Regions from separate parts of the Sporosarcina sp. P29 genome, predicted to be linked through region 2. Evidence: riboswitches for the same ligand, from Rfam matches in the RefSeq annotation. Region 2 holds a riboswitch; the other holds the start of a gene.

Region 1 (16,626 bases), on a different contig from region 2:
TAAAATGTAATCGTAGCAGTCCCAGGATTCTTCGCGACTACCACACCATCATTGTCTACTGAGGCGACATCCTTATTCGAGGATTCCCAGTTCGTCATTTCATCCTCCTCATTTAAGAAGAACCTTCTATCATTCACTTTCATCAGTGCATCGCCCAACAAGAAGTTCGGACGTTGCTGCACCATATTACTAGGTGTGAAATTACTGGATATTTCGTATTCGTGATCAATGAAGAAACCTTCATTAGTTGCTGTCTGGGACATTTTTACATAATACTGACCTGCTGGTAACTCTACTTCCAAAGATAAATCATTCTGACCATGGGGAGTTTTATTATGATTGGCTTTTCCAATCCAGTTCTGTTTTTCATCATATAGATCCAAACGCAGAAACTGATTATTGTAACCACCCTCAGAATCTTCTTTGGTCCATCCGCCTACCAATTTCAATATACCTGGATACTTCCATGGCAATTGATAGAAATCCTCGTCCATAGAAGTCTCACTGATCGTCCCTTTAACATTAGAGTTCACGTAGAGCCAATTAGCTTGTTTGAATGTATCATTTGGTTCTTGTTCATAGGCTGTTTCCATCGTGGAATTCATGGTGGGTAATTGAGTAAGCGCAACAGACTGGGCGCTAACACCACTCGACAAATCCATCGTCACCGCTTCTGTATTTAATTCCACATTATTCACCGGAATGTTTTCAACGGGAAGCTTCAGATGCAGTCGTTCCAAGCTCAGTAAGCCTGATCCAAAATATAAAGAAGTGCCAGGCTCTGCTAAAGTTGTTGCTGTAGATTGCAACAACTTCTTGATCTCTTGTGGTGTTTTTTCTGGTTGCAATGACTTCAATATAGCTGCCGCTCCCGCCACGATTGGTGAGGAAAATGAAGTCCCTTCACTACCACCGTATTTCCCTCCATTTGTCGTCGTGAAAATAGATGTTCCCGGTGCTACTAGAGTCAAGCTTTCATTGTAATTCGAGGACTTCACGTGCTGATTGCGTTGATCGATAGAACCTACTGAAATAACATGTTCATATGATGCTGGATAGAAAGGTCGATTGTCTTCCTCTGCTTTATTGCCAGCTGCCGCCACTACGATGACACCTGCTTGAATTGCGCTTTGGATTGCGCGTTCTTCAATATCCGATTTCACTGGACCACCGAGACTTAAATTAATGACGTCTACTTGTAACTTCACTGCATAATCAATGGCTGCGACAATATAGGAAGTTTTCGTTGTCTGGCCAGCTCCGAATACTTTCAGCGGCAAAATCTTCACGTCAAATGGGCCCGCTATTCCCGAAACTCCTTCTCCATTACCGTACTCTGCGGCGATAATTCCCGACACCTTTGTTCCATGTCCAGTTTCATCCTGCAAATTACTAGTATTATCATAGAAGTTCTGTCCGCCTGGTTGAATTCGCTTCTGTAAATCTAAATGTTGTGTATCAATACCTGAATCGATTACCGCCACAGTCACACGCCTCTTCTGTTCAGACACGCGTGACCAAACCACTTCTGCCCCCACATGTGGAAGCCACCATTGTTCTCCAATAAAAGGATCTTCAGAAGGTTCAGCAGCCAATTGTCTTTTGACGTTCGATTCGACGAACAAAACATTCGGATCTTCCTGGAGTTCCTGTCGAAGCGCCTCTACGTCGGTACCTTCCTTCAAACTCCATAACTCCACATCAGAAGAAATCCTTTTACGCACTTCTACTTGTCCCTCAAATTCTTCACTAAAATTCATGCGAGCATCTTCCGCATATTCCACTAGCAACTCGGTAACCGGTAACTGCGCATGACTATGTACGGGTTCAATAGTAACTACTGCAAAAAATATCGACATAAACCATAGAAAACATAAACTACTTTTCTTCACAACATCCCTCTTTCCTACTCATTCCGATAATCACGTGCAGTCAATGGACTAATGAAATAAATGACTTTAGTCTATGTTACCTTGTGAAGTTCAATAGGACTAGTGAAAATTCCATATTAAAGAAATCATTTAGAATACGCATAGTGTTTATCGTAATAAAAAAGTAGAGGTTGCATTTATCGCGTAGACCAAGTACAGTAAGGGTAATTAAACTTTCACTTATTTCGATAATTCGGAAATAAGGATAGAGGCGCAAAAACCATTAGTACACAATCAGAGGATCATGAGGTTCTATGAAGATTGTCGAAAGGGGAATTTGCCGAAGCGGCGAGACACTCATGATCTCTAAGCTGATTCTGGACTGAACAAGTGCAGGATTGTCATATGGGAAACTGTATGGTGGGCTATCTCGTGCAAAGAAATAATTCATTATTTCAACGCAACAGCGAGCCCTCGTTGTTGCTTTTTGCGTTCACTTACGTATCGCCCCCACCTCTATGTTTTTTAATAAAATGATAGGATGTGGAGAATAATGAATTTCGGATCAATTATGACAGCGATGGTTACTCCGTTTGATGAAAGAGGAGACATCGATTACCCAGCAACACAAAACTTAATCAATCACTTACTAGCCAATGGAACAGACGCACTAGTCATCGCAGGTACGACAGGAGAGTCCCCTACGCTTACGGCGCAAGAGAAAGTGGAGCTATTCAAATTCACCGTGCAAACCGTTGCAGGCCGTGCACCAGTTATTGCAGGCACAGGAACGAATAGCACGAGAGAATCCATTGACTTGACGATCCAAGCAGAAGAAGCAGGCGTCGACGGAATTATGCTCGTCGTACCGTACTATAATAAACCGTGTCAAGAAGGCTTGTACCAGCACTTCAAGACCATTGCACAAACGACTACATTGCCGATCATGCTCTACAACATCCCAGGCCGTAGCGCAGTCAATATGTTGCCTGAAACGATTATCCGATTGGCGAACAACGTATCGAATATTACGTCTGTTAAAGAAGCAAGCGGTGATCTAGAAGCCGCTGCAGCGATAATTGAGCATACGGGGGATGACTTCTTTGTCTATTCAGGCGATGACGCATCTACACTTCCTATGCTATCTATTGGCGGCACAGGCATCGTGTCGGTTTCTGCACATATTATAGGCAATGAAATGCAAGAAATGGTCCGTCACTTCAAAATGGGCAATACCAAGCAAGCCGCTACTATCTATCGCGGACTATTGCCGATCATGAAAGCGATGTTCGCTGCACCGAACCCTTCTCCGACGAAGGCTGCATTGAACTTAACAGGCGTACCAGTTGGTGGAGTTCGTTTACCAATGATTGCGTTGCCTGAAGAACAAGTAGATTCGTTGAGAGACCTTCTAGCTCTTCGTAATCAATCCGCAGTCGGTCTTTGATCAATCTATAGAAACAACTTTAAGCTGCTCCGAGACGACCGCAACATACGGTCATCTCGGAGCAGCTTTTTAATTCACTTCTATATATAATAAGTTGAACATAAGAAATAGCCATTCCATTGGAACCGTTGATTTCCGTTCCAGGCGGACGCGTTCCGCGGGCACGGCCTCAATCTCCTCGTCCGCTACGCTACCTGCGGGGCTTTCGGCTCGCGCTGTTCCCGCCGGAGTCGCCGCCTTCCACTCCAATCAACTTAGTGTATCCTAAAATCTTCAATTCAACTTATATAGTAATAAAAGTCGTAGTTACCTATTACGCATCCTGCAACTGACGCCATAAGATCTTTCCACTACTCGTTGTCGGGAAACTATCACGGAACTCGACAATTCGCGGATATTTATAACTCGCCATCTGCCCCTTTGACCATTCGATAATCTCTTCCCCAGTCACGTTTCCTTTATATTCTGAATCCAGAATAATAAGTGCTTTTACCGTTTCACCACGCACTTCGTCAGGAGACCGAACGACACATGCTTGCTGAACCGCCGGATGTTTATAAAGAATCGACTCCACTTCCGTCGGCCACACTTTAAAGCCGGCCGCATTAATCATCCGTTTGACACGGTCTACGATAAAGAAATAGCCTTCTTCATCCATTCGAACGATGTCGCCAGTGCGGAAGAATTGTATACCGTCTAGCATCATATGACTCGCTTTCGTTTCTTCCTCTTGATTATAGTAGCCTTTAAACATTTGGGGCGCATGGACCACTAGCTCGCCTTCCTCTTCTACACCGAGTTCTTCACCTGATGTCGGATCAATAATACGGGCATCTACACCGAACGCTGGAATGCCTAGACATTGCAACTTAGGACGGTTCGGTGGATTGAAATGGGTATGCGACATCGTTTCGGATAAACCATAGCCTTCTACATAATCAAGGCCCGTACGCTGACGCAGTTTTTCACCTACTGCGATAGGAAGCGTAGCCCCTCCACCACCGACAATCTCAAGAGATGAAATATCATAATCAGCGAGCTGAGGATTCGCGAGGAAGTCAATAAGCATCGTACTAATATTGATCCAGTGACTGACTTGGAAATGCTCAATCGCTTTCATCGCATAGTCGCGATCCCATCTTGTCATAATGACCGTATTACTCCCTGCCAAAATCGGATTCAGCGCACTATGCGTGAGTCCGGTCACATGAAATAAAGGCAAACTTGTTAATACGACCGTGTCAGGACTCATTGCCATCCAATGATACGAACCGATCGTATTGGCCTGCACCGTCCGATTCGTATGAATACACCCTTTAGGCGCCCCAGTCGTTCCTGACGTATACGGAATCATTGCCATATCATCACTCTCGCCTGTGTAAACTGAAGGAGTCTGAGCCGCATCCAGCGCAGATTTCCACGAAACAGTCTTCGCTAGTTCCTTAGCAGGTGCCTTTACTTCTTCAGGAATCTCAGCTAATGCTTTTTCTTCATAAATATAATCAGAATAAGCAGCAGAAATAACCGTTTGTAGTGTCGTCGTACCAATTAACGGCTCTAGTTTTGGGTACAATTCCTGTCCTATAAACGCCAGTTGAATGTCCCCGTCTTCTAGGAAAAACTGCAAATCTTCTGTCGTACTCATCGGATTAATCGCAACAACGACTGCCCGCAAGCGTAATATTGCAAATAAACTGACGAGAAATTGTGGCGAGTTTTGCATGAGCAGCAAGACACGATCCCCTTTTTTCACTTGGCATTCTTGTTCCAAATACCCAGCCATCTTCTCTGTCTCGTCCAATAATTGGCCGTACGTTGCAGATCCGCCATAAAATTCATAAGCCGTTTTATTCGGATATTTCTTCGCAGTGATCGCTAAATTATCATAAATCGTCGTTTCAGGTAATGTAAGAGATTTCGCAATACGTGGCGGCCAAAATTCAAAATGGGCTGTATGTTTCATTCGATTCACTCCTCAACTTTTGTATACGCTTATATGCGGATCACAGACTACTTCCTGTCCTGACAAAAACGGTGCCACGTCAAGCACACCTTTTTGACTGACGAAATGTAAATCATCACCTACATCCATCTCAAGCATCGCTCTGCCTACTTGCGTTTGTGCGAGTAACGGTTCATTTTGATCTTTCTGACTGTCGTAAAACAACTTGGCACTGAGTGCACTATCCGTTAATTGAACAGCATTCTCCCCTGCCAGCAGAATCAGCTCGGATAAAAAGTACCCCGCACCGTAGAAGTCTTCTAAGCAAAATTGATTGGCAGATCCTGCACAAGTAAGCAAAATCGTTTCATCTTCATATTCGTCAAATACTTTTCTGGCGACCGCCGGGCTATTAAGCAATGAAGCAATCCACACTTTACGTGCACCCGCAGCTTTTCGGATGGCCACTGTACCGTTAGTCGTTCTCAGTATCAACGTTTTACCCGCCACTTTCTCTTTAAGAGCTAGCGGCAATGGATAGGAAAACCCTTCTATAGGCAAACCGTTCCACTCACCCGCCATACAATACTCATCAGTCGGCAAGTTTTTCGCAATGTCACGTGCTTCCTTTTCGTCAGCTGTCGGAATCACTGACCGTGCGCCAAATGACAGACAGGTAGAAATCGTAGAAGTCGCTAATAACACATCAAAGACTACAACCGTTTTGGTCGCATCGAGCTTCGCCTCATCCAATTCTTCTTTCTTAAAAAGCAAATGGATTCTCATCCTGTCACCCCTTACTTCCTAGCGCTAATTAACGCGTACTGAATTAGATTTTCAACAAACACATTAAAGTGAGCAAAACGTTGATCTTGCGTTTGTCCCTTTTTGTAACGGTAATAAATCTGCTGGCAAATGACGGCCAGTTTAAAGTAAGCAAACGTCAAATAATAATCAATCGAGCTGACATCACGTCCACTCTTCTCTGCATAACGCTCGATAAATTCGTCTCTTGTGAAAAACCCTTCCATCACGGTGACCGGTGGTTTACCAAGTCCTTTTTTCAGCATTTCAGGATCGTCTACTTGAATCCAATAACTCATCGCAGCCCCCACATCAGCAAGCGGATCGCCTACTGTTGTCATTTCCCAGTCAAACAGCCCAGTCATTTCAGAATAGTCTTCCGAAAACATCGCATTGTTTAATTTATAATCATAATGAATAATCGTAGGCTCAGCAGACTCCGGTACATTACTCTTCAAGTACTCGGTCAATTTTTCCAGATCTTTCACGTCATCCGTTTTCGCGCGCTCATAACGCCCGATCCACCCCGCAACTTGTCGCTCCATAAAGCCTTCAGGTTTCACCATATCCACTAACTTTGTTTTCTTATAATCCACTTGATGCAAACTAACTAGTTGGTCCACTAGCAATTCAGAAATTTTTCGTCCGAGTTCAGGTGTGTATGCCGTGTCGCTAGGGAATTCCGTGTCTAGCACGATACCATTGCGACGTTCCATAATGAAAAACGGACTTCCAACAATCTCTTCATCTTTAGAAAAAACATAAGGTTTAGGAGCCGGCTTGAAATACGGATGCAAACTCAATAAAATTTGATATTCCCGCTCCATATCATGTGCTTTCGGTGCGACCGGCCCTAGTGGCGGTCTGCGCAACACCGCTTCCCATTCTTTGATTTGCAGAAGATACGTTAAATTGGAATGCCCCGCACTGAACTGGCGAATGTGCAATTCCCCTTCAGGCGCTTCCGGAATATGGTCACGAATGAATTGTTGCAGTTTCTCTATATTCAGTTCTTCCCCAGATCGTACGTCAATTGTTGTAGCATTCTCCATAGTAAATCCTCCTTTATACTAACCAGTAGGTATGTTATACGTAAGCTGATTTCTCAGCTTAGCGTGGAATGATTCCTTCAAGCAATAGGCTAGAAAATAATTCAATCAATTCATCAGCAGACATATTCCCTTTTGGATTGAACCAGTTATAACTGTAATTTGTAATGCCTAATACACCAAATGCCACAATATCCGCACGCAAATCTTGACGGAACTCACCCGCTTCGATGCTATCCGTGATCAGCTGCTCAATATTCAAACGAAACAGATCGCGTTGCGTTTCAATCGTTTCCACATTCTGTTCAACTAAATGGCGCATCTCACGGAAAAACACGCGACCACTTGGCCCGTTATTCTGAATATCATGGATCAGCAACGCGATAATCGCTTCCAACTTTTCACGGCCTGATAGATGACCCGTTTCCAAAATCGCCTGTTGGCGTTTTAGTAAATCCGAAATATATTCAAGATGAATTTCCATCAATAATTGCTCTTTACTATTAAAATAATAATAAAATGTTCCTTTTGTTACACCGATTGCTTCCACTATATCTTGAATCGATGTATCGCTAAATCCCTTTTCCTCAAACAACAACACACTCGCTTGTGTAATTTTAGCTTTCATACTCATTCCCCGACCCTCTTCATGTTATTTACCTCATACTATATCACATTTTAGCGGATCGAATCCTCACGCGGAATGAATGAAACGGTAGTCTAATCTTATCAATTACTTATCGGTATTTTTTCAATTCCAGTCTCGCAATCTGTCTCGAATGCACTTCATCCGGACCGTCTGCAATGCGTAACGTCCTAGCCGCTGCATACATATAGGCAATCGGAAAATCTTCACTGACACCCGCTCCGCCAAATGCTTGGATAGCCCGGTCGATGACACGCAATGCCATATTTGGTGCGACCACTTTAATCATGGCGATTTCAGCCTTTGCGACTTTATTGCCGACAGTATCCATCATGTATGCGGCTTTAAGTGTCAACAGACGAGCTTGTTCAATATCCATGCGTGATTCCGCAATCCATTGCTGCACGACACCGTGATCCGAAATCTTCTGTCCAAACGCCTCCCGTTCACTAGTTCTCTTACACATCAATTCAAGCGAACGTTCAGCTGCGCCGATCAAACGCATGCAATGATGAATCCGGCCAGGACCTAGTCTACCTTGCGCTATCGCAAATCCTTTACCTTCACCCCATAATATGTTTTCTGCCGGTACACGTACATCAGTAAAGAGAATTTCTGCGTGTCCGTGCGGTGCATCATCATAGCCGAACACTGGCAACATACGCTCCACTTTCACACCTTCCGCATCCATCGGCACGAGAATCATCGATTGCTGTTCATGCTTCGCTGCGTTCGGATCACTCTTGCCCATAAAGATCATCACTTTACAACGAGGATCCCCTGCCCCTGAAGTCCACCATTTCCTACCGTTTATCACATACTCATCGCCGTCACGTACAATACTTGATTCAATATTCGTCGCATCACTCGACGCCACGTCTTTCTCGGTCATCGCAAATGCAGAGCGGATTTCTCCTTCAAGTAACGGTTCAAGCCATTGCTTCTTCTGCTCATCCGTACCATAACGCGCCAACACTTCCATATTGCCAGTATCCGGCGCATTACAATTGAAAATTTCCGGCGCCAAGAAAGAACGTCCCATAATCTCACAAAGCGGAGCGTATTCGGCATTCGTCAATCCCGCTCCATAGCTATCGTCAGGAAGAAACAAATTCCAAAGCCCCTTCTCTTTTGCCTTTGCCTTCAATTCATCTACAATCGGCGGAATCTTATTCCAACGGTCCCCTTGCTCCTCTTGCTGCTGACGAAATACAGATTCATTCGGATAAATATAGTCCTCCATAAATTGCGTCACTTGCTCTTGTAACTTTACTACTTTCTCTGAATATGAAAAGTTCATAGTTTTTGACTTCCTTTCGTTTATACTAACCAGTTGGTATGTTCCGAATATTACACTTACTATACGGGATTTGGTTTGGGGTTGCAAGGGGTTTTGACGATACGGTACCAGGTCCCCGTGCAATTCCCACACAATTCTGCTGCGACACAGTACCAGGTCCACATACAATTCGAACACAATTCTACTACGACACAGTACCAGGTCCACATACAATTCGAACACTGCGACACAGTGCCAGGTCCCCGTGCAATTCAAGCATAATTCACTCAGGAATTAAATTCTTCTACTGTAACAGCCACAAAAATTCAATTCTTCAAACTCACAACGTGATTCGTATGCACTTTTCGCTATCCAAAATTCAATTTCATCCTTTTGACCAAAACAAAACTTCTCCTCTATACTCAATATATTCATGAAATAATAGGAGATGAAGTCAATGGCAAGACGTAAACGGAATTGGAGGCCAAATGCAAACTACCATGTCGTCATGCGCGGTAATAATAGACAGAGCATCTATGCTAACGAGGAAGACATGTTGCACCTGATGCGCTGCATAGGCCATGCATCTATAGATTATCAATTTACTATTTTCGCATTCTGTATTATGACAAATCACTATCATATTCTACTTCAATCTGAAGACAATCTATCTAAAATTATGCGGCATATCAATCGGAAATACAGCGATTATTACTCTAAACGATACGGGTATATCGGACAGCTTTACCAGGGCCGTTATTATTCGAAAGAAGTAAAATCTCCTTATGCCATGCTCGCCGTCAGCCGCTATATTCACCGCAATCCGATCGCAACCAAAACACCAATGGTCAAACAGTTGGCTGATTATCCATTCAGTACATTCCCCTACTACTATTATTCTTCTGATCCATCACCTTATCCGTATATTGATACATCAGAACTACCGCACTGCCTACCTCAACCATTCAAGAAAACCACAGAAGCCTACGTGAATTATTGTTTAATGGACTTGGAAGATATATTAAATGTCCGCAAAAGTACTGACATTCTAAATGTGCTTACGTAATTCCAATAAAACGAAACTCAAAAAGGCTTCTAATCCAGTGGATTAGAAGCCTTTTGTATTGCGCATTTAATTGTCAGAATAGTTCTTAATTGTGTGAGGACCTGGTACCGTCAGTCTTTGTGTGGGGACCTGGTACCTTAGTCAATCCAGTTTGTAAGTCTTCGTCTCTATCGTCCTATTCTTCTCATTATAAGCCTTGATAGTAACAGAACTTCCCGCTTTTAAGTTAGTAAACGTATGAGTAAACTCGTTCCACCCTGTCATACGAAGTGAAATTCCATTAATCTTTACCGAATGAACTTCAGGTTTTACGGTAATTTTAAAATGATGCAACCCTTTGCCTGAAGTATAGTGCAATGTCTCTATAGCTGCTGATGGATCGGTAACTTCAAAGGGCATTGTTGTTTTAGCGCTCAACACTTCCCCTTTGATCGAGCGCATTTTATCTGACACTTCTAGCTGGTATACCTTTCCTGGCACGTAAGATGTTCGTGGTGTCACTTTAATGGTCCTACCATCACGTAATAACTCTACGGAAGCTGCATGTTTTTTACTACCATCCATTATATAAATATTCGCTTCAGTTACGGTGCTCGGATCAACCTGTAAGCTAAATTTAATGTGCCATGTTTTCATAGCGTCATGGACTGATTTAGATGGGAGTGACTTTGCCGAGGCAGCAGGTGCTATGACTAAAGTGACCAAGCACATTAGTACTGTCGATAAAAAGAATCGTTTCCACATATTCAATACTCCTCACCTTCCTTAATAGGTCGTTCCTACTTTCAAGTCTTCAAGAGAATAATATTTAAGTATGTTCGTCAATAAAGATTGATCTGTCAGTAATGAATATAATGTATAACTTCCTTCAAGTGGGCTAGCAGGTAGATCTGTAAAAACTTTATTCCCTGCGACCATCTTATTAAATGAAGAGTCTACAAGAATATCTGCATCATCATACACTACAACTTCTAAAGTACTGTCTGGCTGAACATCATCAAATACAAAAGTGAATTTACCATTCACTCTAACTTCCGACTCTTTTGATACTTCTCCATCTGCTGAATGAATTGTTGCGACTGCCTTCTTTGCAAATGCATCTGCTTCGACTTCGACTGTAGTTAGTGAGTTGTTACCGAGTTTAGTTGCATACGTGTAAACCTTCTGAATTACCTTCTTTGGAACTTCAATGCGTATATTGTTAATTCCAAATTGATCGATATAATCAGCTAATCCCGAGTCGAGAATATCAGCAAATGATTCTTCAGATTGAATAACGGGGACTCTAATCAATAAATTTTGATTCACTTGTATATCATTCTTATAGTTTCTAAGCACACTTTTTGCAACAGTTACTACTATCCTTTGATCTCGTACAATAGAGTAACTAGTGTTTTGGGGTAATTGTATACTAAGCGTTTTGTTATTTACAATAAACTTACCATCTTTCGCTATAGCGGAAGATGCGATCGCCCACTCTTTTGTTTGGTCAGTTGTCACAAATCCTTTAAGTAATGCAGCTTTTTTACTAGCATTCGTTTCAATGGTAGGATCCCATTCTGCATTCACCAATGTAATGGATATAGAACGATTGCCCGCTCGAACTTCAGACTCTGCAAAAGAGGTCTGTCCTAAATTCGCAGACGCAACTCCACCTATAGAAACTGTTCCATTTTCTATATTCTTTTCTTTTAATCCCATACTATCATAGTCTTTTAATAAACTAGTCTTCATTTTCAAAGTGAAAGACTGTGCGGTTTTCGTTGAATATGTTGGAACAGCAGGCAGTTTAATCGTCAATTTGTTTTTAGCCACTGAGTAGTCAGAAGGCGCGAAATTCCAAGGCAATGATCCACCACTAAACATTGCTTTTACCTCTATAACACTTAATTTATCTTTAAACTCTGCATTATTCAGTGTTACAACAAGCGTTTTACTTCCTTTTTGAACGTCTTCCGTCTCTAAATTCATTCCCGTTCCAGACAACGATGCTGTGACAGCAGCCACTTTAAATGCAGATTCCACTAGTAGTGGTTCAGATGCACGAACACTAAGTAACTCTTTAGGTATGGAAATATTTACATTTTGATCTTCTGTCAATTCGAACGTAGTGTTATTCTCAAGCTTCAATGTTGCAGTTGTATCATTTGTTCTAGTTATATTATAACTAATTGGTTTATTATTAGTTGTCACTAAACCAATCGGTTTGGTAGCTTGAAGACTTTCTAGATTTGATTTCCAACTATCATTTTTCAAAGAAATGATTACAGTTTGACCACCTTTTACCACGTCCAAATCATTCATTTTACTTGTGGCAGTACCTGTAATGGTTGCTGTTTGATTTTTGATAGCTTCAACTTTTAGATTATACACTTTACTTAAGAAGTTTTGATCCGATTCTAGTAGAGACTTTTCTGTTAGCTCTCCGCTCTTAAATTTAATGTCTCCACTAAATTTTGCGGAAACTGCTGGTAACTTGATTGTTACTGTATAATTATTTGTACGTTTCACATCTGCTCGGGCTAATACTTCTGCTTCAGAAGTACCCCATGTGAACGCTTTTAAAAGCTTTTCGCGCTTTATCGTATTAATCGCTATATCGTTTTCCCATTGATTATTTACCAATGTTAGTACAACGATTTTTCCACCTTTAGCGAAGTCTGTCTGCGTTATAACTGGCATTGCTGTACCAGATAATAGAACTTTGGGTTGCGCTTTTATGCTGAATTGTTGAACAGGAATTTTCACATCGTTCTCTAGCAATTGATAAGGAATATTTATAGACAAATTCAGGTCTTTTATTAAATGAAGATTGTCCACTGTAGGAAAAGTAATAGTGACAACTGAACCATTAACATCGACATCTACATTGTTAGAGGTTAATTTGTTTTTAATTAATTCCCACTGATCTTTCTGATCCTTTGCTTGAATACTTTCGAGAAGAAGATTTTTCTTTTCGGCAGAAGACAAAGCCCACTTGGCATTCTCTAATTTAAGCATCAATTTCGGTGAAGGCGATGCATCCCTTAAATCTTTTTCTTGTAACGCTCCATTAACGCTCATAGTAGGAGTGACATCTGATTTAATTGTAAACCTAACAGGAGTTGTTGATATTTGATCGCCAGTAATGATCGTCCCCGTTTCACTAATAATTCCTTCGCTATTTACATTCTCAACTGTATAAAATACTTTAGGTACCTCAACTTGGACATTACCTATGTAGTTACTATTTAAGGCAGGCAATTTTATTTTTAATGTTCTCTTGTCATCAGAGTATGAAATCGTTTTGTTAGGGTCGGTATTTTTAAGTAATTTTGCTGCATCCCAAACACCTACACTCGAGTCTTTAAAGCTATCTAACAATACATTAAAATTAGTAATTTTCGTTATATATTGTTCATTCCACTTGGCATTTAACAACTGTAATTCTATTACTTTGCCACCCTTTTGTATGTTATTCAGTGCTGTATCCTTCGTAATAGACCCACCTAATGAAATCTTCGGCTCAGCAAAAATCCTGAAGTTTACAGACGTTACTTCACCTGGCCAAATTTCAATTAACACAGGATTAATATTGATTGTCACGTCTTGGTTTTCAGTAGCTTTATAATCTTTTCCACTTGGTAATGTTAAGATCAACTCAGTTCTAACTAGTGGATTTAGTTGGACGGTAATATCTTTTTTAAATTTATCCCACTCTTCTTTTTCTTGATCGGCAATAATGGCTTCAAGTAAGATTTTCTTTTTTTCTACATTTGTTAATATGTCAGTAGCCCATTCTTTGCCATACGCCAATTTCAAATTAAGTATAAATCCTGTCTTGTTAATATCTGATACAGTAGTGTATTTTTTATCTAACGTGACCGTTGTGACCGTCTCATCTGCCGCTATAGCAAGTGTGGGTGAAACAGTTGAAAATACAAGCATAATTGCAATTAATGGAAATAACACTATCCTCCATCTGTCCTTGTTCTTCATTTTCTTCATTACATCTCCTCTTTTCTCTTCATCCTGTCTACATTGTAAACATAGCAGTTTGATTCACTTTACTGTTTTGCTATCGGTCAAAACCACAAGAAGTTTAGTCCTTTTTACCAATTACATTAGGTAGATCTAAAGCTCTGTATTACAGGTGCAATTAAACGTTTATTGAAATTCCATTAAGTAAGAATATATTTCAAATTAACATACACTTACTCATTTCATCAGACTCCAAAAAGACCTCTAACCCATTGGAATAGAAGTCTTTTTGAGTTGCGTATAAAATTGTCAGAATAGTTTCGAAGTTGTGTCGGGACCTGGTACCGCCACCGACCGACCAACCAACCCAATCAATAAATCCCCATAATCCCAAGCGCAATCGCAGGAATCAACGAAAGCATAGGGAACACTATCGCAATCACACCCATCTCCCTATACGATTCCTTATGCGTCATGCCCGTTACAATCAAAATCGTCAAGATCGCGCCATTATGAGGAAGGGAATCCAATCCCCCTGAAGCAATCGATGCAATTCGGTGAAAAGCTTCAGGCGCAGGACCAGTAGTCGTCGCAATTTCATAATAGTGCGAGCCAAGCGCTTCTAATGTGATACCAAGACCACCGGAAGCCGACCCTGTTGCTCCCGCTAACACGTTTACCGCAATAGCTTCAGAGATTAAAGGATTTGCATTGATTCCTAAAATTGCGTCGCTTAACTTTTCAAAGCCTGGAACAGATCGTACAATTGTTCCAAACCCTACTGCCGCACTTGTATTAATCATCGCCATGACGGAATCGCTCGCTCCACTGTTTACCGCTTTTGTGAAGCCTTTAAATTCTCTGATCGAAATGATTAATATAAGAACAATTCCCGTTGCAAGAGATATGACAATATCCCATTTTAAAAAGTTCAATGTGATGATTACAGCCAGTAAAGGTAGTAAAGAAAGAATGATATGTGGATACTTCGTACGTGGTTCTGCATTCAAATCCTCTTCACGTTCTTCGAAAACTTCTCCTGCTTCTCTTAACACGCGTACTCTACGATTCAAATACAATATGGAAGAGACAATCATGAACGCTGATGAAACAAGTCCTATTATTGGAGCCGCTGCCGCTGTCGTATGAAAGTACTGTGTTGGAATTAGGTTCTGAATTTGCGGTGTGCCCGGTAATGCCGTCATGGCGAATGTCATCATCCCCGCAACAATCGTTCCCGGTAGAAGACGTCTGCTTATATTCGCTTCACGGAACATATTCAGTGCCAATGGATAGACTGCGAATACTACAACGAACACACTCACGCCACCGTAAGCCAATACACTTGCTGCCACAATGACACCAATGATGGCACGCTCTTTACCAAAAACGCGTGAGATTCCAATAGCTACTGAATGGGCCATTCCGCTGTATTCCATCAACTTCCCGAAAATCGCCCCCAACATAAACACTGGGAACCATTGCTTCGCAAAGTTAACGAAACCCGTCATATATGTATCCGTATACGCATCCAATAAGTTCAATCCACCAAATAACGCTACGATTCCTGCACAAATCGGTGCAATCCAAATGATCGACCAACCTCTATAAGCCAATACCATTAGCAACACTAAACCTATAAATATCCCTAACATCCTACCCCTCCTCCATCAGGCTGTATACTTTTCAATCGTCAAACTACTTTATGTTAGAAATAAAACAGGATCGAAGTTATGTATTCACTACGATCCTGCTTATGGTCAATCAACTACTTGGGAAGTCGAAATCTGTTTTACTTTCATCATTATAAGAAGTATCGAACCATCTCTCAGAAACGGTTTTAGTTTTCGTAAAGAAACGAACAGTATCCGGACCGAACATTTGCCCTTCACCAAATCTAGAGCGTTTCCATCCACCGAAGTTATGGTAACCAACCGGAATCGGAATCGGAACATTCACTCCTACCATTCCCACTTCAATTTGATCCGTGAACGTTCTTGCAGCGCTTCCACTGTTGGTATAGATCGTAACGCCATTACCATATTCATGCTCATTAATCAGATCAATCGCTTGTTCCAGCGTATCTACCCTCACAACGATTCGTGCAGGACCGAAGACCTCTTCCTTATACACATTCATATCGGTTGTTACATGATCAAGCAATGTTGGCGCTAAGTAATAGCCATTTTCATCCGCTACTTTAGGATTTCGTCCATCCGCTGCGAGAACAGCTCCTTCTTCTATAGCCAAATCGATGGATTTTATGACACTCGCTTTGGCCTCAGCACTGATCACAGGTCCGAAATCTGCCTCTTTGTCATCGAACTTTCCGACTTTTAGTTCATTCACTTTTTCTGTTAGCTTGGCAACAAACGCGTCAGCTGTTTTCTGACCTACAGGAATCGCAGTAGAAATCGCCATACATCTTTGTGATGCGGCACCATAAGCTGCACCGAGGAATGAATTGACCGCTGTATCGATATCCGCGTCCGGCATGATGACCATATTATTCTTTCCGCCACCGAATGCCTGTACACGCTTATGATTTTTCGTCCCTTTTTC
Region 2 (16,626 bases):
AGCATCATGAGGATTGCAGAGCCGCTCATTCCTGTATCCATTTATAGCCCCCCTTTATCTTCATCATAGTCTGATGTAATTCTTGTGTTGTCTCTCCATTTTAGCGATGTGAATACGATCGACATAACAAATGCACCAATTGCAACTGGCCAGCCAATTGTCCATAAGAATGACGTTGGATATCCTTCGTAATTTTCAGCGATATTGTCTTTGATTAGGAAGAATAACATCGTACCCAATACTACTGGTGTGATGAATGATAGCGATACTTTCCACCACCAGCCAAGACGAATATCCGATACTGCGTTGGCATGCTGTTCGAACAATCCGAGTTTCCGGAATACCCAAGCTAGTAAGACGACTTCGACTAAACCGATGACTGCGATACCGAATTGGTTAATGAAGTAATCCGCTACGTCTAGGAAGTATAAACCTCCATTTGTAGCGTATAGCAAAGAAATCACTGCTGAAAGCCCGACGCCAATAGTTACTGAACGACGTCTTGAAATATTGAATTTATCTGACATACCTGCGATATATGTTTCAGTAATTGAGATTAGTGAAGTAATACCCGCAAGTGTCAGTGACAGGAAGAAGAATGCGCCGAACAGGCCGTTTAATCCTGGCATTTGATTGATAATTTCAGGGAACACGACGAAGGCCAAACCTACACCGGCTGTCGCAACGTCTGCTACTTCCACCCCTGAATTCGTTGCCATGAATCCTAGTACTGCAAATACTCCGATACCCGCTAATAACTCAACAGAAGAGTTTGCAAAACCTGTGATAAATGCGTTATTCGTAATATCTGACTTCTTTGGCAAATAACTAGAATACGTAATCATGATAGCGAATGCGATCGATAAACTGAAGAAGATATGTCCATATGCTGCAACCCATACACGTGGGTTCAGTAATTTATCGACATCTGGCTTAAAGAATGCATCCAGTCCAACCATAGCTCCATCTAGTGTGATGGCACGGATGACGACGAATAAGAAGAGTATGAATAGAATAGGAATAAATATTCTGTTCGCTAATTCGATCCCTTTCTTTACTCCACCGATCAAAATGATATAACAAAGAACCCAGACGAATAGTAGTGGCAATGCCACGCCCCCTACAATTCCCCCGACATCTCCTGGATTATCGGCCAATTTCAGAACATCACCGAAGAAGAACGCTTCAGGTTCTTTCCCCCAAGATAAGTTAAATGAATAGATCGTGTATTTCATTGCCCATGCAATGATCACGGCATAGTAGGTGGAAATAACGAACGAAACGAAAATCCCCCACCATCCTAAGAACTCTGCTTTCTTACCGTTTAAACGGAAGAATGATAGAGGTGCTGATCCACGGTATTTATGACCAATTGTGAATTCCATGATCAGAATCGGGATACCAGCTGTTAATAATGCAAATAAGTACGGGATAAAAAATGCGCCGCCGCCATTTTCATAGGCTACATAAGGAAAGCGCCAAATATTTCCAAGTCCTATAGCTGATCCGACCGCAGCCAGTATAAAACCTGCTCTCGTTCCCCACTGTGAACGATTTTCCATACAACTCACCTCTTTTTTTGTTATTTTACAAAACTTTCACCATTCGATTTATTCAGATAATTCTAGTTCCGTATATTTAGTATAAACAGCCCAATTAGAGATGTCAAAACAAATTTAGACTAAGAATGAAGTAATTATCACTCTTAGTCTAAAAGGTAAACTATGCTATTTGTTCTGTGCGTTTCTTTCCTTTTGCGTTCAAGTACGTAAATAAAACTATTAGGGTAATAATAACAGCTACTAAACCGATCCAGACAGAACCAGTTAGCCCAAGAACGATGTACCCAAGGGCTGCTACACTTGCCGCAACAAGAGCATAAGGCAACTGGGTAGATACGTGATCCATATGGTTACAACCTGCTCCAGTAGAAGATAAAATGGTCGTATCAGAAATCGGTGAACAATGATCTCCGAATACCGCACCTGCAAGCACCGCTGCCAACGCTGGTAATAATAATTCTGGTGCCGCATTGACCATGATAGTACCCGCAATCGGCATCAAGATACCGAAAGAACCCCATGAAGTACCTGTCGAGAATGCCATTAACCCTGCTAATACGAAGATTAGTACTGGAAGGAAAGTGACTGGAATATTTAATTGCTCTACCATAGTAGAAAGGAATAATCCTGTATCTAGGGAAGCGATTAGTTCAGTCAATCCCCAAGCAAAGATTAAGATGAGAATGGCAGGCATCATCGCTCTCACTCCGCTAATAAATGCGCGGCCCATCCATGAAACACTTGCTGTTTCGTTCTTTTTCATTTGTAAAATATATAACAACATAGCTAGCAATGTAGCTGTTGTACCACCAATTACCAAAGAAAATGGTACATCAGTATTTTCAAAGATTGCCCAAATATCGAAAACGCCTGCTTCTTTATAGCCTGTGAAGATCATCATACCAAGCGTTACCGCAATCAACGTCACGATTGGTGCAACCAAATCGCGAACTTTTCCGTGCGTATGCTCAGGGAATTCTTCTTTTAACTGACCTGGTATTTCTTTAGATTGGTCAAATAGTTCCCCTTCATTCATTGCACGATCTTCATGCTTCTTCATTTCGAAGAAGTCATTATTCGTCCAAGCGAAGAAAAAGACCATCGACAATGTCGCAATGACATAGAAGTTCATCGGTGCCATCATAATGAATGCAGTTAATGGTGAATAACTCACCGCTGCTGTCGTACCTAAAATAAGTGCAAGTTGTCCAATTAAGAATGCGCCCCAACTAGAGATGGGTGACACGACACAGATCGGTGCCGATGTAGAGTCAATGAAATACGCCAATTTCGCACGAGAAATCTTGTGCTGGTCTGTAATTGGTCTTGCAATCTGTCCAACTGCCAAGGCATTGAAATAGTCATCTACAAAAATTGCAATTCCAAGCCCCATCGTTAACAGCTTTGCCCCACGTTTTGTACGGATACGCGTGACAGCCCAGCGTGCAAATGCAGCGCTTCCTCCAGATAGGCTGACAAATGCCGTAATGACACCTAGTAATAATAGAAATAGCATAATAAATATATTGTATGTATTGAGCCCGCCATCCCAAAACGAAACTGTCATGGCTCTCCATACACCTTTTAGTGTTTCGAACGGAGCAAAGTTCGCTAAAAGTAAAGCTGCTGTAACAATTCCTGCTCCTAATGATAATAATACTCTCCTTGTTGCTAACACCATCACGATGGCGATAATAGGAGGTAAAATAGAGACCCATGTTCCGATCATTGTAATTCCTCCTCTTTCTAGTTGCTAGATGAAATCGAAATGCAGAAGATCTTTCGAAGAGTGGAAAGCCGATACTATCCTGTAATTCCTTCATTTCCCGATAAAAAAAGCCAACTCCACAGGCAATAGCATACGTGTAGGAGTCGGCCAGTCAATTGATCAAGCAATACATTCATAAATCGCAGTACAATTGGCAACTGTAGCTCTCCATACATTTATCGCTGTATGACAGTGTCATTCCTCTTCGAAATGACCCCAACTTGAGAAGTTGACCCTTCTCAAACTTCGGCATTGCCTCCTTTCGCTCGCGGTCCTAGATGTCACTCTCTCGCCAGTTACTTATAAACAATGCAGCCTCTACGTAAGTCTCGATATTCTTCTATTCCTAGTGTAGCAATAATCGACATTGTTCACAATAGCCTTTTACTCCGTCTTCTCAAGCGGGACTTCGATTTGTGCTGGCGTTTGTTCTCCTTTCGAATAAATTTGAGGTACCTTTCCTCTTATCAAGCCAATCGCAATCGGTATTTTCTGCTCTACTACACTCCTACTTGTTGCTAGCGGTACAATAATCTGTACATTGACTTGTAACATTAGATACACTTCCACATACGCATTATTGATACCAAATTCACGAATATCAGTTTCTACTGTTGCATGTACATCTCCAACGACGTGGAAGCGGATAGGGATTTTCGGCCCCAAGTTACCGAGCAACGGAATATTCGCTGCTTGCCCAATTGGAACAAAAAACACAATACCTTGTTCTTTTTCCATGCGATCTGGATTATACTCGAGATCTCCGAGTGGCGGTAACATATCCAAATCTCCGCCTTCTGCACGCTCTAGATGATTTTCTACGAGCTGATGAATTTCTGACATAACCTGGCTAATGATTTCTGCGTTAAACTTAGTCGTCACCGTATCTGTTGTATCATCGGGGACGTTTTCGATAATTTCATTGACATCGTAAACACTGGTGGTGCGATTATTAATGGCTTGACTGATGACATGACTGGCTATTTTTTGCGTCTGCACTTCAGCATATTGTGTGTATATTGGCGTTAGCTGTTTGTTGACCGTATAGAAAAACATCGCCACTCCCACCAAAATGCCCGGGATGACAAAGCGCAGTATGATTTTGCCATAGTTATGTTTCTTTGGCCGTTTTTGATTCGTATAAAACCGCATAAATACGCCTCCTACTTCACATTATGCGAAATAGGAGGCGTACATAACTAGCGTTCATTGAAATATTTTTTTCCATACCAACCGAGAATATCGCGAAGCATTTCTGGCATGATGTATTCTTTTTTAGCCTCTTTTAGTAATGGATAGAAAAAGCCAAACGTGAACATATCAAGTGTTGCCAACCTATACATCTCACCTGGCACGACCAAACGGTTTCCTGCAAATAATTGCCCGCTCGTGTTACGGTATAAGTGCTCATGTATCATGCTACCCATTAGCGTACCACGAAAACCTAGACCTTTTATTGGAAGTTCCGTCCACTTTGGGTCGAGTGACTGCTCGTAGATTGTCAGCAGATCAGTACCATCCAAATGGATAAGACATGGGTTGATAGGATGTGGCAATAAAGAGTGTAAATCCCCTCTTGTTACCCAACCTTTATCTAAACTACCGAGGAATATCCCTGCGTTAAACAACGCACAGTCGGCATCCAGATACGTCAGTAATGCACGGCCAAACAGCGAGGATAATGGACTTTCTCCTGAAAGGCGCTGTGATAACGGAGAAGGATTATAAAACACCGGTACTTCAAGAGTCTCTTCCCCTTTGGCAAATAAGCCATTCACTTGTTCAATATCCTCTTCCGACATTTCCATCATCTGTGTTGGAAAAACTTCTGCTTTCATATGAACGACTTGGCCCGTTATGCGGTCTACATCGACTTGGACATGACCGATATAGTGACCGAATTTTTCAGCTGCCGCAAGTAGCGTATCGTCAACCCACTCACCATTCGGTAATAAATGATGCGTGTGTGCCCCTAAAATGACATCGATCTCCGAACATTGCGAAGCCAATAGACGATCTTCATTGATTCCTAAATGGGAGAGACACACGATGACATCGCATTCTGGACGCAAGCTGCGTGCCATTTCCTGCAACGCTGCATGCGGTTCAGCTACACTCCAGCCAAGTTGTTCATAAAAGGCGTAGTATGGAGCTGTAGCACCTATGACACCGATGCGCACACCTTCTGTAGTCTCAAATATTTTAGATTTCTTCGCCCAGTAAGGCACCTTACCGTCCAGTTCAGTCAAGTTACACAGCACTACATCAAAGTGCGCATCTTCATATAATGTATTCAGCGCACCCTTAGACATAGTGATACCTTCATTATTGCCAATCGTCACGGCATCGTATCCTGCTTTATTTAATAATTCTATATTTCCTTTACCTTCTGTTCCTTCGGTAAACGGATGAGATCTGTCAATATGGTCTCCAATATCAAATAGAAAACAAAACTCCCCATTGGCTTCAGCCTGTTGCTTGCGCTCTTTAAGAAAGTGCTGGATTTGTGGCCAGTTTTCGAAATGACTATGGACGTCATTCGTATGATAAATGTGAATCGTCGCTACCGTTTCCTTCATATATGTCAACCCCAAATCCCCTCATAAATGGAACGTAATCCAAAGATGAGTAAAATGATGCGTATGACTAAAACTACTGTTTCTGACTTCATTTTGCTATTTAAATAGGCTCCTAGCATGCCACCGAAATAGGCTCCCGGCACAACAGGAATCGTATAAAGCCATGGTACATGACCGAGTGAAATATGCGAAATCGAGTTGACGATAGCTGATAAGAATACCATGAGCATCGATGTCGCGACCGCCACATGTGGTGGGAACAAGAATAGTAAAATCATGGCTGGAACGATCATCGTACCGCCACCGATTCCGAATAATCCTGACGTAAATCCAATGAACAACGCCAATAGAATGGCAAACCAAATGGGATATCCATAGATATGCGTTTTACCTTGAGGATCAGTAAACTTGATCTTTTTTCCGTTATCTACAAACCACCTAATCGGCTTCAAATATTTCCTCGTTAGTAACAGTGTAGATAAAACAATGAGCAATATACCAAAATATAAATTAAATGATTGCAAACTTACGTTTTTATTGACCAATGCACCGAGTACGATACCTGGTATACTCGCAGCAAAAAATAGAAAAGCACTGCGATAATCAATTGTCTTTACCTTCATATAGGATAGTGTCGAGCCAAGTCCATTCGCAATCATCATGATGACCGACAGGCCAACCACACTTTGCGGTGTAATATCAGGAATCATTCCAAGATTTAATCCGACAAACAATGTGACCGGAACCAAGATCGTTCCGCCACCAAGACCGGCAATTGAACCGATAATACCGGATGCCAAACCAATTAAGGCGAGTGCTACAAATTCCATTAGAGATCCCCCTCAAATAAATCCATTTGCTTAGTGAGAGGTTGACCGTATTCTATGTTGAGTAATCCCGCGAATTGTTTGGCATTCTTCGCCGCATGCTGTCCAGAGTTATTATTAAAAATGACAAACACTTCTTCTGTCTGCTTCTCTAGATGTGTAACGATGTCACTCATACTCTCTAACTCTTTATCATTATAATCATAAAGATAGCGGACTTTTCGCCATGCTTTACTATCTCCCATCGTATTGACCCAACCTTTATCATTACGTCCATGGAGTCGTAACAGCACTTTCTCGTCGGTCGCAACCGGGACGAGTGGCACACTTCCATCCCCTACTTGCGGCTCATCACAGACCACATGGATGACGTGTAAGCTCTTCAGAAAATCGAGTGTTTTTTCTCGATATGCTGGAGAGTACCACGTTTGATTGCGGAACTCCACTGCTATCGGTAATGGATGTAATTGTTCATGCACATAGCGAATACGATCCACGTTTTCTTTCTTGCAGTCAAACCAAGGCGGAAACTGCACCAGTACCATCGCAAGCTTTCCTGCCTCAACAAACGACGTTAGCGACAGCTTAAACAGCGAGAACATCTCTTCTTCAGAATCATAGGGAATCTTCCCACGCTGATGACCTGTAATGCCCTGATACGCTTTCACGACGAATTGGAAATTAGCGGGCGTTTCCTCTGTCCACTTATCCATTACTTTCTTTGATTGAATCGCATAAAACGTCGAATCTAACTCGACGATTGGAAAGTGTTTACTATAATCTACAAGTTTTTTATTCGCCACTGTATGCTCATTATATAGGCTTGGATGGTCTCCCCACCCTGTCAGGCCAACATGTATCATGGAAAGCCCTCCTCTTTTTATCTTTAGCTTAGTGTATCATATCTTATGTATTATCGGAAAAATCGTACGTACTGACTTGGCTTTCCCCTCAACTGGATTTTGCTGAATCAACTCGATTTCATTACCAAGTAAAAAAGCGTCTCGAGATAGGATCCTCGAAACGCTTCTTCTATCATGAACCTTGCCACGCGCTCATTCCACCGCGTACATTCGTTACATTCACGAACCCTGCCTTCTTCAGCTGTGTTGCCGCATTTGAACTGCGCATGCCGCTTTGACAGATGACAATGACTTCTTGGTCTTTCTTCAATGTTCCCATTTTATTCGAAAGCACATTTAATGGGATATTCTTAAATTGCTGTATATGGCGCCCTTTGTATTCAGCAGGTGAACGTACATCGATCAACTGGACGTTTTGATCTTTTAGTCTATCTTTTAATTGTTCAGTTGAAATTGTTTGCACACCTTTTGCAGGCTTCATTCGCCAAACTACTAAGCCGACGACAAGTGCTATGATGATCCATCCCATAATTGGTGCCTCCTATTAGTGAGTCCATTCTATAATGACGAGGATTACACCCATCACCATAAACGCTAGGTTGCCAATACAAAAGCGCGGAAATAACTTCTTTTCCATATTTTCGGCTGATTGAATTGTACAGCTTCGCTTGAATACAATCTGTTTGAATTTATTCATGCATCCAGTGCAGCGTGAATACTTGCTGGGTCAAAGCCAATAATCCATTTCCCATTCAACTGCGTTTGTGGAACGCCCATTTGTCCCGTTAACTCCATCAGACGCTCTCCCTCTGCCGGATTCGTAGAAACATTAATCGTCTCGTAAGGTACATGGATTTCGTCTAGATAATTCGTCATCATCGTACAATACGGACAAGTAGATGATACATATACAGTTGCTTTTTCAGACATGTAAAAAGCTCCCTTCCATTCGTTTATATATGTATTATATACCCCTCTAGGTATAAAATCAATGAATTGATTTAGCGTTAGGATGGCACTTAGTGTTCTTGAAATACATGCTAATAAAAAGAGTGAATGGATGAAAATGAGCGACGTTCTATTACAACAAATATTTAGCGAAATGAAAAGCATTAAAACTGACGTCTCTGTGATTAAGTCAGATGTTGGGACACTTAAGTCGAATGTCGATGCCCTCAATACAGAAATGTTAGAAGTGAAAAAGAAACAACAACTGACTGATAAGCGCTTGTCTTCAATTGAAAGTAAACAGGATATTATCTACAAGCAAATTGGATCTTTATCTGAACCACAAATGAAAACCCTCTCCTTACTCAAACAACTCCAATTAGATGTAGAATTCAGCTATCAAAAGACCGCGATGAATGATTTAAAAATCAGCCGTATTGAAACGCATTCCGTTCACAACTACTAAGTAAGCAAATAAAAAACAAGCGTGTCAGAATCGACATACTTGTTTTTTATCGCGATACGATTCACTTTTTCTCCATATTACCTGCTCGCTGTGTTCACTCTATCTCCAACTAGCTTATCCTTTGCCTCGTTGTATTGCTGCGCTAATTGTGCAACATAATCTTTTGTCGGTTGTACTTTATCGACCACACCGATTCCTTGTCCACAGCCCCAAATATCCTTCCAAGCTTTTTGACCCGCATCTCCACCAAAATTCATTTTACTTGGATCACTTTCAGGCAAGTTCTCTGGATCTAAGCCCGATGCACGGATCGATGCAGCCAGATAATTTCCGTGTATTCCGGTGAAATAATTACTATATACAATGTCATCCGAAGTTGCGTCCACGATGGCCTGTTTGTATTCTTCAACTGCTCTTGCTTCCTCAGTGGCGATGAATGGAGACCCGATATACGCAAAGTCTGCTCCCATTGCTTCAGCAGCTAATACGCTACCGCCAGTTGCTATAGAACCTCCAAGTGCTAGTGGACCATCAAACCATTCACGGATTTCTTGAACGAGTGCGAACGGACTTTTTGGACCCGCGTGCCCGCCTGCTCCTGCTGCTACGGCGATTAATCCATCCGCCCCTTTTTCAATAGCTTTCTTGGCAAACATATTATTAATGACATCATGCAAAACAATCCCGCCGTAACTATGTGCAGCCTCGTAGACATCTTCTCTTGCACCTAGAGATGTAATAATGATAGGAACTTTATACTTCACACACAGCTCCATATCTTCTTGTAATCTTTCATTGGACCGATGAACGATTTGGTTAATCGCAAAGGGTGCAGCTGGTTTAGTAGGATTTTTTGCATTATAATCCGCTAATTCTTCCGTAATCTCAATCAACCACTCTTCGAATTGCGAAACCGGTCTCGCATTTAATGAAGGCATAGAACCGATTACTCCTGCTTTACACTGCTCAATTACCGTCTTAGGATTACTAATAATAAACATTGGGGAAGCAATCACCGGAAGACTCATACTTTTTTTCAATTCTACTAGATTCATCAATAACACTCTCCTTTTATCGTAAGCGCTTTCAAATTGTATTCAGTGTCTGTCAAGAACGTCCACTCTCCGCTCTTCATAACTACCAAATCTTTGATACATGTATATACATGTATTTTACTTGATTTTTTTGAGTTGTCAATCAATTTATGAATGAATGTTCATTTTTATGTGGATGAACTTTTGAAGTCGTCTATCACATTTTGTAATGCGTCCAACTTCTCTAGTAAATCCATATACTCTGCTTTACCGATAGAACCTTCAATTTCTTCCTGTACTCGTATCCAAATAGGCGTAGCGTCATTTAATTTTTCGTACCCTAATTCCGTTATCGTGACTACTTTTGTTCGTGAGTCTTGCTCTGCCCTTTTGATTTGTACATATCCTGAATCATTTAAAATATTCAAGTTACGTGTTACGGTCGTTTGATCCAACAACATTATCTCGCCCAATTTACTAATCGAAATATCGGGTGAAGTATAAATATTTCCAAGCATATAATACTGGGTGATTTTCAATCCCGTAGGTTTCAACAGATGATTGTACAATTGCGTAAGTGAACCCGATACCGTACGCAGATTAGCACTGGCGCATACGTCAATAATATAAGCAGCTTGCTCCTGATCCAAATCTTTTTTCATGAAATGCACCCCTTCCTTAAAAATGAATATAGCCATGTTTCAGCTATCCTTGACAATTTATCCTATTCTAGATTAGTCTACATGTAGCATATTAACTTTTGCGTTGGTTTCTCGATAGAATGAGTAGTATGCTCCAACTGTATGTATGTATATACATGTATTGGTAGTATATCATGGAAATGGGGGTAAAGAGGATGATGAAAGAACTTAATTTATTGGACGGTATTGATTTGGAACAGACGCTGATTGGTGCATTGGGAATTAGCTTTAAAGAACTAGATCCCGACAAAGTCGTCTGTGAAATGCCAGTTGGACCGAAAACTGTTCAGCCTATGGGATTACTACATGGTGGCGCTTCAGTAGCACTCGCTGAAACAGCTGCTAGTATTGCCGCTGCCTTAAACGTAAATCCCGAAACACATTATCCCGTTGGCCTCGAAATTAATGCGAATCATATACGAGGTAAACAGGATGGTGTAGTGACTGCTACTGCCATCCCTTTTCACAAAGGGCGTACATCGATGGTATGGGATATTCAAATCACGGATGAAGAAGAAAAATTAATTAGTGTTTCTAGATGCACGATTGCTATTGTTGAGAAGAGAAAAGATAGACTATAAAAATGTCTACAAAAAAACCTGCCGCATCATGTAGATGCGTGCAGGTTTTTGTTGTTTTATCCGATGGAACCTTCCATCTCGAACTTGATCAAACGGTTCATCTCTACCGCATATTCCATCGGTAGTTCTTTCGTGAATGGCTCGATGAAGCCCATAACAATCATTTCTGTTGCTTCCAATTCAGGAATACCACGGCTCATCAAATAGAAGAGCTGTTCTTCAGAAACTTTTGATACTTTTGCTTCGTGTTCCAATGAAATATTGTTGTTCAAAATTTCATTGTATGGAATCGTATCTGAAGTAGATAGCTTATCCATGATCAACGTATCACACTCAATGTTGGCACGAGCTCCGTCCGCATTACGTCCGAAGTGGACAATTCCGCGATACGTTACTTTTCCGCCGTGTTGAGAGATTGATTTTGAAACAATAGTAGAAGACGTGTTAGGTGCCAAGTGCATCATTTTCGCGCCGGCATCCTGGTGCTGTCCTTTACCTGCTAATGCGATGGATAGAGTCAGACCACGTGAGCCTTCACCTTTTAGGATGACTGCTGGGTACTTCATCGTCAATTTAGAACCAATGTTACCATCAATCCATTCCATTGTCGCATTCTCTTCACAGATTGCACGCTTCGTTACCAAGTTGTAGACGTTGTTCGCCCAGTTTTGGATTGTCGTGTAACGGCAATACGCATCTTTTTTGATAATGATTTCAACAACCGCACTGTGTAGTGAGTTCGTTGTATAAACAGGCGCTGTACAACCTTCTACGTAGTGAACGCTTGCGCCTTCGTCTACGATGATCATTGTACGCTCGAACTGTCCCATGTTTTCCGAGTTAATACGGAAATAGGCTTGTAGCGGTGTTTCTACTTTTACGCCAGGTGGTACATAGATAAATGATCCACCAGACCATACAGCAGAGTTTAACGCTGAGAATTTATTATCTGAGTTAGGAATTACCGTACCCCAATACTTTTTGAACAACTCTTCGTTTTCACGAAGTGCAGAATCTGTGTCTTTAAAGACAATTCCTAGATCCGTTAGTTCTTCTTTCATATTGTGGTAAACCACTTCAGATTCATACTGTGCAGATACACCTGCCAAGTATTTTTGTTCTGCTTCAGGAATACCTAGTTTATCAAACGTACGCTTGATTTCTTCAGGTACTTCATCCCAAGAAGTTTCTGCACCTTCAGATGGTTTTACGTAGTACGTGATTTCATCAAATTTCAATGAATTCAAGTCTCCGCCCCATTGTGGCATTGGCTTACTGTAGAAGATCTCAAGAGATTTCAGACGGTAATCCAACATCCATTGTGGTTCATTTTTCATTCCAGAAATTTCTTCTACGATTTCGCGTGTCAGTCCACGTTCTGAACGGAACACCGAGACGTCCTTATCACTGAAACCATATTTGTAATCGCCGATTTCCGGCATCTGTTTTGCCATTACTATTCCTCCGTCCCATAATTGCTCGTACTATGGCCAAGGTCACTGCGACTCGCCAGAGACTCCCTTTTCCATCGCCTTCCAGCTCAATGTTGCACATTTTATGCGGGCAGGGAATTGCGCGACACCCGATAGTGCTTCTAAGTCGTCAAGATCAATCGACTCATCAATATCTTTGCCTAGCATCATATCTGAAAAAGTATGAGCTAATTGCAATGCGCGCTCTGTTGTTTCACCTTTAATCATCTGTGTCATCATGGAAGCAGATGCCATTGAAATGGAACATCCTTCGCCTTCAAACTTAACATCCTTGACGATGTCGTCTTCTACGTTCATTGTTAAACGGATGACGTCACCACAAGTTGGATTGTTCATGTCGATTGTAACATTACCATTCTCCAAGACGCCTTTGTTTTTCGGGTGTTTATAATGCTCCATAATTACAGAACGATAAAGTTGATCTAATTTATTAGTAGACATCGTTAAAATACTCCTTTGTTGTGCGAAGTCCTTCCACGAGGCGATCTACGTCATCAGTGGTGTTGTAAAGATAGAAGCTAGCACGTGCTGTCGAAGAAACTTGTAACCATTTCATCAACGGTTGTGCACAATGGTGACCTGCACGAACAGCTATACCATTCATATCGAGTACAGTAGCAACATCGTGAGGATGGACGTCATCCAAATTGAATGTGACCAATCCTGCGCGCTTTTCTGGATCTCTTGGACCGTAAATGGTCAAACCGTCGATTTCAGACATTTTATCCATAGCATAACCAGCAAGTTCGTGTTCATGCTTTTCGATAGCATCCAAACCGATTTCTTCCAGGAAGTCGATGGCTGCACCGAGTCCGATAGCTCCTGCAATAATAGGTGTGCCGCCTTCAAATTTCCAAGGCAACTCTTTCCATGTGGATTCGTATAATCCGACAAAATCAATCATTTCGCCGCCGAATTCGATAGGTTCCATATTATTGAGCAAATCCTTCTTACCGTAGAGGACACCGATACCGGTAGGTCCACACATTTTGTGTCCGGAAAATGCAAGGAAGTCGCAATCTAGATTCTGTACATCTATTTTTAAATGCGGAGCTGCTTGTGCAGCATCCACACACATTACTGCTCCATGCTGATGGGCAATTTTTGTGATTTCTTCAATCGGATTCATGGTGCCGAGAACGTTGGAAACATACATGATGGAAACGATTTTCGTTTTGTCTGTAATAGTTTCCCGTACTTTATCAAGTGATAATGTACCGTCTTCTTCTAGATCAATATATTTTAACACGGCGCCAGTTTCTTTAGCGAGCTGCTGCCAAGGAATAATATTGGAGTGATGCTCCATATGTGTAATGACGATTTCGTCACCTTCCGAGACATTGGCACGACCATAGCTTTGCGCAACGGTGTTAATTGCTGTTGTTGTACCACGCATGAAGATTACTTCTTGCGTGGATTTAGCATTAATAAATTTACGGACTTTCTCACGAGCACCTTCATAACCATCTGTCGCACGATTTCCAAGTGTATGCACACCGCGGTGAACATTGGAGTTATCAAAGCGATAGTAGCGATCAAGTGTCTCAATTACTTGAACAGGCTTTTGTGAAGTTGCAGCGCTATCCAAATAAACAAGAGGATGTCCATTGATTTCTTGGTTTAATATAGGGAAATGATTGCGGATGTCTTTGCTGAGCATTAGCGCACTTTCCTTTCAATAACCTCCGTCAATTGTTTTCTAACTCCCGCGATTGGCAGTTTGCTAACAACCGGAGCTAAGAAACCATGAATGATGAGGCGTTCTGCTTCTTCTTGTGAAATACCACGGCTCATTAGATAGAACATTTGAAGTGGATCTACACGTCCTACTGAAGCTGCGTGACCTGCTGTTACATCATTTTCATCGATAAGCAAAATCGGGTTCGCGTCTCCGCGTCCTCTTTCACCTAACATAAGAATACGGGACTCTTGCACTGCGTTGGAACGAGTTGCACCTTTTGCGATACGTCCGATTCCGTTAAAGATAGCAGAGGAGTTTTCTTTCATTACACCATGCTTCAAGATGAAGCCGTCTGTATCAAGTCCCCAGTGTACGATTTCAGAAGTGAAGTTTTGTTTCTGGCTACCGCGTCCAACAACAACGGATTTCATATCACTTGATGAGCCGTCACCGACTAAATGTGTGATGTTTTCAGAAATCGTATTGCCGTCGTTCATCAGTCCTAGCGCCCACTCAATGCGAGCGTGAGGTCCAGTAACACCGCGACGGTTGACATAAGTTGTCATACCTTCCGCTAAAACGTCGACTGATCCGTAGACAATTTTCGCATTCGCCATAGCAAATACTTCAGAAACAATGTTCGCTTGAGTTTCTGCATGTTCCATAGTAGAAAGATAGCTTTCTACATACGTTACTTGGCTGTTTTCTTCTGCAACAATTACAACATGGTTAAATAATGATGCTTCCTCGTTATCGTGAATGAAGAGTACTTGCAGTGGATCTTCGATTACTACGTTTTTAGGTACGTAGACAAATACTCCACCGTTGATCAATGCTGCGTGAAGAGCCGTTAACTTATGCTCATCCACTTTGACACCGTCAGTCATCAAGTATTTCTGTAGCAACTCACTATGTTCACGTGATGCCGTGAAGATATCCGTCAAAATAACGCCTTGTGACTTCAAGTCCTCTGACAACGAAAGGTATGCAGGTGTATTATTGTGTTGCACGTAAATATTTTGTTGTTGTTCGTCATCGATCAATGCTTTTGCTTCAGTTGGCATTTCTTCCAACCCTGCGAAAATCGAGCTCTCAACTGTATGTGAAGGGAATTCCGTGAAATTCCACTTTGTAATCTTAGTTTTATCTGGTGTTGGCATTTCGAGCACTTCAGCTTTTGCTAGAGCGTTCGAACGAAAATCTGCCATCCAAGCAGCTTCCTCCACTTTTGCGGAATAAGAGCGGACGTCTTGTTCGGTCAATGCCAATGTTGTTTCAACCGTCATTTTGAGTCGTCCCCTTTCTTATGCTTCTTGTCCAACAGTTTCGTCTTCAATACCTAGTTCATTTTTAATCCAGTCATATCCTTCAACTTCTAGTTTCTTAGCTAATTCAGAACCACCCGTTTTAACAATCTTACCTTGCATGATAATATGCACTTTATCTGGCTCGATGTAATCTAACAAACGTTGGTAGTGAGTGATAATTAAGCAACCGAAGCCTTCTCCACGCATTTGGTTGATTCCGTTAGAAACAATTTTCAATGCGTCGATATCTAGACCAGAGTCAATCTCGTCAAGTACTGCAAACTTCGGCTTTAACATCATTAGCTGGAGAATTTCATTACGCTTTTTCTCTCCACCTGAGAAACCTTCGTTCAAATAACGAGTTGCCATATCTTCTTCCATTTCAAGAACTTCCATCTTGCTATCCATTTCACGAATGAATTTCATCAAAGAAATTTCATCGCCTTCTTCACGACGTGCGTTCACTCCAGAACGGAGGAAATCTGCGTTCGTTACGCCAGTGATTTCGCTTGGATATTGCATTGCTAGGAATAGACCAGCTTTCGCACGCTCATCTACTGCCATTGCTAGTACGTCTTCTCCATCGATTGTGATCGATCCAGAAGTCACTTCATATTTCGGGTGGCCCATGATTGCTGCTGCAAGCGTAGATTTCCCCGTACCATTGGGACCCATGATTGCATGGATCTCATTTGTATTTATTGTTAAGGTAATACCCTTTAAGATTTCTTTGTCCTCAATTTGGACATGAAGATCTTTAATTTCCAAAATTGCCATTCCAATACCTCCAGTATAATCGCGTTGAATGGTTATGAT

Evidence for each region. A riboswitch is a leader RNA that binds a small molecule or an ion and turns the genes downstream of it on or off. The one in region 2 is predicted to bind lysine.
Region 1: it holds a riboswitch for lysine, as region 2 does, so the genes downstream of both, dapA (4-hydroxy-tetrahydrodipicolinate synthase) here and CSV68_RS09215 (Na+/H+ antiporter NhaC family protein) in region 2, are expected to answer to the same signal.

What each region holds. Positions count from the first base shown of each region.
Region 1 is NZ_PDYX01000004.1:116,097-132,722, reverse strand. It holds gene CSV68_RS05695 (S8 family serine peptidase) at 1-1,892, opposite strand, end outside; lysine riboswitch at 2,130-2,307, shown strand; gene dapA (4-hydroxy-tetrahydrodipicolinate synthase) at 2,425-3,318, shown strand; gene CSV68_RS05680 (long-chain-fatty-acid--CoA ligase) at 3,632-5,281, opposite strand; gene CSV68_RS05675 (2-phosphosulfolactate phosphatase) at 5,294-6,046, opposite strand; gene CSV68_RS05670 (phosphotransferase family protein) at 6,058-7,116, opposite strand; gene CSV68_RS05665 (TetR/AcrR family transcriptional regulator) at 7,175-7,747, opposite strand; gene CSV68_RS05660 (acyl-CoA dehydrogenase) at 7,851-9,059, opposite strand; gene CSV68_RS05655 (transposase) at 9,496-10,104, shown strand; gene CSV68_RS05650 (Ig-like domain-containing domain) at 10,246-10,848, opposite strand; gene CSV68_RS05645 (hypothetical protein) at 10,870-14,091, opposite strand; gene CSV68_RS05640 (GntP family permease) at 14,436-15,719, opposite strand; gene CSV68_RS05635 (CoA-acylating methylmalonate-semialdehyde dehydrogenase) at 15,829-16,626, opposite strand, start outside.
Region 2 is NZ_PDYX01000008.1:103,015-119,640, reverse strand. It holds gene CSV68_RS17065 (methionine/alanine import family NSS transporter small subunit) at 1-41, opposite strand, end outside; gene CSV68_RS09220 (sodium-dependent transporter) at 42-1,562, opposite strand; gene CSV68_RS09215 (Na+/H+ antiporter NhaC family protein) at 1,723-3,291, opposite strand; lysine riboswitch at 3,484-3,659, opposite strand; gene yunB (sporulation protein YunB) at 3,715-4,482, opposite strand; gene CSV68_RS09205 (bifunctional metallophosphatase/5'-nucleotidase) at 4,530-5,909, opposite strand; gene CSV68_RS09200 (sulfite exporter TauE/SafE family protein) at 5,915-6,739, opposite strand; gene CSV68_RS09195 (DUF72 domain-containing protein) at 6,739-7,599, opposite strand; gene CSV68_RS09190 (rhodanese-like domain-containing protein) at 7,772-8,128, opposite strand; gene CSV68_RS09185 (glutaredoxin family protein) at 8,293-8,529, opposite strand; gene CSV68_RS09180 (hypothetical protein) at 8,660-9,013, shown strand; gene CSV68_RS09175 (NAD(P)H-dependent flavin oxidoreductase) at 9,091-10,068, opposite strand; gene CSV68_RS09170 (MarR family winged helix-turn-helix transcriptional regulator) at 10,236-10,709, opposite strand; gene CSV68_RS09165 (PaaI family thioesterase) at 10,907-11,329, shown strand; gene sufB (Fe-S cluster assembly protein SufB) at 11,386-12,783, opposite strand; gene sufU (Fe-S cluster assembly sulfur transfer protein SufU) at 12,826-13,263, opposite strand; gene CSV68_RS09150 (cysteine desulfurase) at 13,253-14,482, opposite strand; gene sufD (Fe-S cluster assembly protein SufD) at 14,482-15,789, opposite strand; gene sufC (Fe-S cluster assembly ATPase SufC) at 15,808-16,587, opposite strand.